DNA from 2 places in the Desulfitobacterium sp. LBE genome. Region 1 is predicted to be linked to the other one. Evidence: a T-box and tRNA genes for the amino acid it is inferred to sense, from the RefSeq annotation. Region 1 holds a T-box; the other holds one or more tRNA genes.
What was found. A T-box is a leader RNA that pairs with one kind of tRNA and senses whether it is charged. The one in region 1 lies ahead of tyrS (tyrosine--tRNA ligase), so its partner is inferred to be a tRNA-Tyr.
Positions count from the first base shown of each region.

Region 2: it encodes a tRNA-Tyr, which carries the amino acid that the T-box ahead of tyrS (tyrosine--tRNA ligase) is inferred to sense. The anticodon was not compared.

Region 1 is NZ_VLKD01000001.1:1,920,084-1,923,487, reverse strand. It holds gene DESLBE_RS09150 (radical SAM protein) at 1-91, shown strand, start outside; gene tyrS (tyrosine--tRNA ligase) at 45-1,277, opposite strand; T-box leader at 1,330-1,586, opposite strand; gene DESLBE_RS27415 (DUF5655 domain-containing protein) at 1,803-2,507, shown strand; gene DESLBE_RS09135 (small, acid-soluble spore protein, alpha/beta type) at 2,571-2,717, opposite strand; gene DESLBE_RS09130 (hypothetical protein) at 2,834-3,404, shown strand, end outside.
Region 2 is NZ_VLKD01000001.1:3,070,128-3,073,531, reverse strand. It holds gene thyX (FAD-dependent thymidylate synthase) at 1-206, shown strand, start outside; gene rlmB (23S rRNA (guanosine(2251)-2'-O)-methyltransferase RlmB) at 196-936, shown strand; gene sigH (RNA polymerase sporulation sigma factor SigH) at 1,198-1,851, shown strand; tRNA gene DESLBE_RS14570 (tRNA-Tyr) at 2,041-2,124, shown strand; tRNA gene DESLBE_RS14565 (tRNA-Met) at 2,133-2,207, shown strand; gene rpmG (50S ribosomal protein L33) at 2,370-2,519, shown strand; gene secE (preprotein translocase subunit SecE) at 2,629-2,847, shown strand; gene nusG (transcription termination/antitermination protein NusG) at 2,922-3,404, shown strand, end outside.

The DNA of each region.
Region 1 (3,404 bases):
GCGCCAACAGGTGGCCAGGGTCCTGGAGGGCATGAATCTGGAGGTTACTTGTGAGATGCCGGATTACCGGGCCCTTCAGTCACAATTTTAACAAAACATTTTTTACCGATTTTCAAGACATCTCCATCGGCTAAGACCCGGTCCAGATCACTGATTTTCTGCTGATTGAGCTGGACGCCCCCTTGTTGAACCAGACGTCTGAATTCCCCATTGCTGGCGGTAAAGCCGCTTTGGACGAGGAGGGGAACAAGCTCAATCAGCCGGCTTCGGGCCTTGATGGGCAGCAAGGGGAGCTGAGCGGGGATGGCCTTCTTGCTGAAGGCGGCCTCATAATATGCTTTGGCAGTCATGACATCCTGTTCTGTGTGATACAGCCGGGTGATGATCTCGGCCAAAGCATATTTGACATCCCGGGGATTTTTACCCTGGGCCAGCTCTACCCGGAAGGCTTCGATGCGGTCCGGGTGTTCATCAGTGGCCAGTTCAAAGTATTTCAGAATCAAGGGATCGGGGACTTCCATGACCTTTTTAAACATCACCGGGGCAGGCTCATAGACTCCGATATAGTTCCCCAGGCTCTTGCTCATTTTTTCCACGCCGTCCAGCCCTTCTAAAAGCGGCATAAACATGGCGATCTGTTGGGGCTGCCCCATGGCCTTTTGCAACGTCCTGCCCATGAGGATGTTAAAGGTCTGGTCGGTGCCGCCCAGCTCTATATCTGTTTGCAGAGCGACTGAATCATAGGCCTGCATTAAAGGGTAGAAGAACTCATGGATGCCGATGGGGACATTGCCGCTGAACCGCTTTTGGAAATCGTCCCGTTCCAGCATCCGGGCCACCGTAGTGGTGGCGGCAAGCTTGAGAACATCCTCGAAATTCAGTTTGCTGAGCCATTCACTATTATAACGGACCGTGGTTTTTTCCTTATCCAGCACCTTGAAGATCTGCTCGAAATAGGTGCGGGCATTTTCCTTAACCTGTTCATCGGAAAGGGCTGTGCGGCCCTTGGCTTTGCCGGATGGATCACCGATCTTGCCGGTAAAATCGCCGATCACGATCACCGCTTCGTGACCCAGATCCTGCAGCTGCTTAATTTTGCGCAGCACTACGGCATGGCCCAGATGAATATCCGGTGCGCTGGGATCAAGCCCCAGCTTGATGACCAGAGGGCGGCGGTTTTTATGGGATTCCGCCAGTTTGTTTTTCAGTTCCTCAGCATTGACCAGCATACTGACTCCTTTGGTAATGATCTGAAATTGTTCTGCTATTGTTTGCATAGTGACTCCTCCTTGATTAAAATAAAAACAAAAAACTCCCGTCCTTCATTGCCAGAAGGACGAGAGTATGCTCCCGTGTTACCACCTTACCTTTACGAACAATTCCCATTGCCCGCCTCTTCGAGTACGCCATGGATATGGGTATACTCTAGCACTATAACGTGTGCAGGAAACCGTCACAGCCTACTGAAAGATGTTCGGTGTGAAGCTCAAAGAGGTATTCATAACCAGCCTGCCAAGCGCCTCTCATCAGCCGGCAACTTTCTGTTTGCGGTACGGGTTATTACTTGTTCTTATCACAGCTTTTGTTTTGCTACTCCGAAATGCAGAAAGCTCTGCAAATCTTGATTGGAGATATTAAATTAGGGTCTATTGTAGTGAAGCAAGGGAGAATTGTCAAGTGTCAGTTCATGCACCAATTCAAAGGTCGGTTCCTTCAAGCGTCTGAGAAAGTTGCTCAGAAGGCAGGAGAGTGTTATGCTAGGCTGAAAAGGGTTAAACTGAAATAGGGGAGATGATCAAGAGGTGAATGAGGTTTTTTCCGGTGTCCGCGCCAAGTGGCAGCCGCTGTATGAAGAGCTTCGCAGCATGGCTGTGGAAAAATTAGGACCATTTGAAGAACATGAGACCGCAAGTGCCGTACTCTGGCGGCATAGCTCGGCCTTTGCCGAAGTGAGTGCCAAAAAGGATGGCCTGGTGGTCGCTTTTGCTGCCCCTGTCCGCCATGATGAATGGCAGCCGGATAAAGTAGTGCAGACATCGAAAAACCGGGTGGCCCATTATTTTCAGATTGTGGACAATGGTCAGTTCCCGGCCTTGGTGGAGGGTATTGCCGAGGCTTACCATCTTACCAAGTCCAACCGTCCGTCGAAGACCCCTTCGGAAAAACCCGTCTTTACAACCATTGATGAATATATCGCCCTCTTCCCCCCTGAGCTGCAGGAGATACTGGAACAAATCAGGCAGACCATCCGCAAGGCCGCCCCGGAGGCTGCAGAGAAGATAAGCTGGCAGATGCCGACCTTCCGGCAGAAAGAGAATCTTGTCCATTTTGCTGTGGCGAAACATCATATCGGATTTTATCCGGGTGAGAGCGGAGTCCGTGCCTTTGCTGATCAGCTGAGAGGTTATAAAACCTCCAAGGGCGCGATCCAATTTCCACTGTCCGAACCCATGCCCTATGCTTTGATCGCAGAAATCACCCGCTTCAGGGCGGGGGAAGTGGAATAAAGGATTTTAAGAGAGCGTAAACATACTAAAGGCCAGCGTTTGCTGGCCTTTAGCGGCAGTTATTTATCGTTTGCCAAAGCTTTCAAATGTACGACGAACCATTTCTCCACCAACGGAACCGTTTTGACGGGAAGTGGCATCCGGACCTAAAGTGACGTTAAATTGGGTTGCTACCGTGTTTTTGTCTACAGGTAAATTGTACTTTGCCATGATTGATTACCTCCCAAGATGTTTAGTAGTTTAGGTTTTTTGAGGCTTGAATCACTGATTCTAATTTACCCGATTTCAGGACAAATAATCAGGAAATTTATGGACTGTGAAGAGGAATGACATTGAAAAACCCGGTGGGAAGGCCTTGGATTATCATTGAAAGGATTTTGCGTATGGAGAAGCTTATTCATTTGCTTGAAGTTCATGGACCCCTCACAGGTAAAGAAATCCACGAAAAAACTGTCATGAATCTTTTTGATCTTTGGGAGGAGTGCAATCAATGCGCTGATATTGTCACGAAAACCATTGGCACCAAGTATCTCAGGCTGGACAAACATGTGGAAGGCTTTGCCCGGCTTTCTCCTTCGATCATCAGAGAATTTTACAATTACACAGTGCTTAGTTTGAAGGAACAGTCTGAGGAAGCCCGGATCAAGGCGGAAGAGCTCCATCAATCCATCATCAAGATCAGCAAAGATAAATTGGCGCTGGCGAAGGATATTATGGAAAAGATCATAGCAGCTCAGCCGGATCCGCAAGGTATTCAAGAAAAAACCTGCTTTATTATTGCGGGTGACGTGGCCTATGACATGGCTCATCTTGAACCAAGGCCTGAATTTTCCACAGGGAAATTGGTCAATGGCTCTGATCTGGATATCGTGATTGTTTATCAAGACTTGCCGGAAG
Region 2 (3,404 bases), 1.2 Mb from region 1:
GAACCTGCATGCGCGCCCAGTGGGAAATTCGCATCCTGGCCGAAAAAATGCTGGAGCTGGTCCGGGAAGTTGCCCCTAATGTTTTTGGTCAAGCCGGGCCTACCTGTGTCACTCAAGGGGTTTGTCACGAAGGGGCCATGAGCTGCGGACGGATCAAGGCACTGAAGAAGGAAGCGGAAAGGATGACCCTAATCTATGACCGATGAAATCGTCTATGGACGCAACGCTGTTTGGGAACTTCTCCAATCGGGCAAACCCGTCAATAAGCTTCTCCTGCAAGCGGAAGGCACGGCCGGCCGCTTCCAGGACATAGTCAGCCATGCCCGGGCTCAGAAGATTCCCTTTCAATTTGTGGATAAAGCAGCTCTGGATCGTTTAACCGAAAAAGCCAAGCATCAAGGAATCCTGGCCTACGTCGCCCCCCGGGAATATGCCGAAGTGGACGATATCCTCGCTCTGGCCGGAGAAAAAGGGGAAGATCCTTTTATCCTTGTTCTGGACGAAGTGGAAGATCCCCATAATCTGGGTGCCCTCATTCGGACCGCCGATGCTGCGGGAGTCCACGGGGTAATTATCCCCAAGCGGCGCAGTGTATCTCTGACCGCCACAGTAGCGAAGACCTCAGCCGGTGCCGTAGAGCATGTCCTGGTAGCCCGGGTAGGGAATCTGGTTCAGACCCTGAAGGACCTCCAAAAGGCAGGATGCTGGGTCTCAGGAGCTGAAGCGGAGGGAACGGAAGTCTACCGGTCCGACCTCACAGGGGCGCGGGTCATCGTCATCGGAAGCGAAGGGAAGGGATTGAGCCGGCTGGTCAAGGAGACCTGTGATGAGATCGTCAGTCTGCCTATGAAGGGACGGATCAATTCATTAAACGCCAGTGTGGCGGGTTCCATTCTTATGTACGAGGTTCTTCGTCAGCGGGGCAGCAGGAATTAGGTTATAAAGGATAAACCCATAACGGATTTGTATTGCAAAAATCTTGTAAATCAACCTAAACTATGGGATAATTGGAGCCAATCATGGAAAGGGCCGGGGCCAAAAGCCCAAACCCGGCTTGTAGAGTGCATGAGACGACATAACCTCTAAAACTTCGCCTTGACGCTTCCGTTTTTTTCAAGGTATAATGAGTATGTTCTTGAGGACAAGAGCGATAATCCATTACAACATCTTCATCACCATGATACGGGAGGGATCGCTTTGACACTTAACGCCCAACTTGAAGCGTTGGAAGAGTGCGACACGAATGAAGTCATAGTGGATGAAGAAGTGGTAGAGCTGGCCAAAAACGGTGATGCCGAAGCACAGGAATACTTAATTAATAAGTACAAGAACTTTGTCAGAGCAAAAGCAAGATCATACTTCCTGATCGGAGCAGATCGTGAAGATATTATCCAAGAGGGTATGATTGGACTCTACAAAGCGATTCGAGATTTCCGTGGTGATAAGCTCTCCTCGTTCCGAGCCTTTGCTGAGCTGTGTATTACAAGGCAGATTATTACCGCCATTAAGACGGCTACCCGGCAAAAGCATATTCCTTTGAATTCCTACGTGTCCTTAAATAAACCTATCTATGACGAAGATTCGGATAGAACCTTATTGGATGTGATTTCCGGCACCAGAATAACCGACCCGGAGGAATTGATCATCAGTCAGGAAGAGTTCGACGATATCGAAGAAAAGATGGGTGAGATCTTGAGTTCCTTGGAGTGGAAAGTCCTGATGGCTTACCTTGAAGGAAAATCCTATCAAGAGATTGCTGTAGACCTACATAGACATGTGAAATCCATTGATAATGCTCTCCAAAGAGTAAAAAGGAAGCTTGAGCGTTACTTAGAACGTCGTGATGGATAAGCTTGAAGTCAGGAGTCCGGATTTATGTGCATTTTGGAGAACAAGCTATGCTCTGCTATGAGAGGATCATGTGCCGGCTTGATGGAGTCGGTTTTTCATTTTCGAGTTCAACTCAATCACTTACTGTAGATTTCTTTTAGAAAAAGGGTGTATTTTTTTAGCTTTTGGTATATAATGAATGAGTGACTTGGGTAGGTGGCCGAGTGGTTAAAGGCGGCAGACTGTAAATCTGTTCCGAAAGGTACGGTGGTTCGAATCCATTCCTGCCCACCACTAAACATCGCGGGATGGAGCAGCGGTAGCTCGTCGGGCTCATAACCCGAAGGTCGTCGGTTCAAATCCGGCTCCCGCAACCAAAGACGAAAATCCGCATGGCTAAAGCTCTGCGGTTTTTTTATATTGAATTATATTGCATACTAAATTTTTCAAATTCTTGACATGCTAAATTACATATGATAATGTATTATGAGCATGGATTGAATGCGGATTTTTAGTTGTGCCCAGGGAGGTGTTCGTGAATGCGTGTTGGCATTACTTTAGCTTGTACCGAGTGCAAAAACCGGAATTATGCTTCCATAAAAAATAAGAAAAATAATCCGGATCGTTTGGAAGTTAAAAAGTATTGTAAGTTTTGCAAGTCCCACACAGCTCACAAAGAAACCAAGTAATTTATAGCTGGGCGTTGGGCGAATTGTCTTTATGTCTTGGCCCAAAAGTCTGTACGCCGGGCTGCGTTGTCAATGATGGTGGCTCAGAGTCTTGTAAGGATGTGATTGGATGGGCGCAGTTAAGAAGCAAACGAATGCTCCTGCAAAAGAAAAGTCCACAGAGTACTTTAAAGGAGTATGGAGTGAACTTAAAAAAGTACACTGGCCGGACCGCAAACAGCTTTTGACTTATACAGGAGTGGTTCTCACCGCTGTGGCGATTGTAGCTGTTATGCTGTGGGTTGTCGACAGCGGGTTAAGTATTTTAATGACCAAGATTCTCGGATAGGTACTCAAACAGGTTGCCCCTGAAAGTAAGGCAAGTTAGTTTGGGGCCTTGTATTGGAGGTTCCTGTTCGAAATATGACTAAGAACTGGTATGTTATTCACACTTATTCCGGCTATGAGAATAAGGTGAAGACCAATCTTGAAAAGCGCGTAGAATCCATGAACATGGAGGATAAAATCTTTCGTGTTCTTGTTCCCATGGAAGATGAGATTGAAATCAAAAATGGGAAGAAGAAGATCGCCAAGCGTAAAGTTTTCCCGGGCTATGTTCTGGTGGAAATGGATATGACGGACGATTCATGGTATGTGGTGCGCAATACTCCGGGTGTGACAGGTTTTGTCGGCACCGGGGCCAAGCCCATTCCCTTGCTGGATCATGAAGTGCAAGCTATCTTAAAGCAAATGGGTGTGGAAGAAGTCCGTACACGTGTGGATTATACCGTGGGTCAAAACGTACGTGTAACATCAGGTCCTTTTAAGGATTTCATCGCTTCTGTTCGGGAAATCCTTGAAGATAAAGGGAAGCTGCGGGTATCTGTGTCCATGTTTGGACGGGAG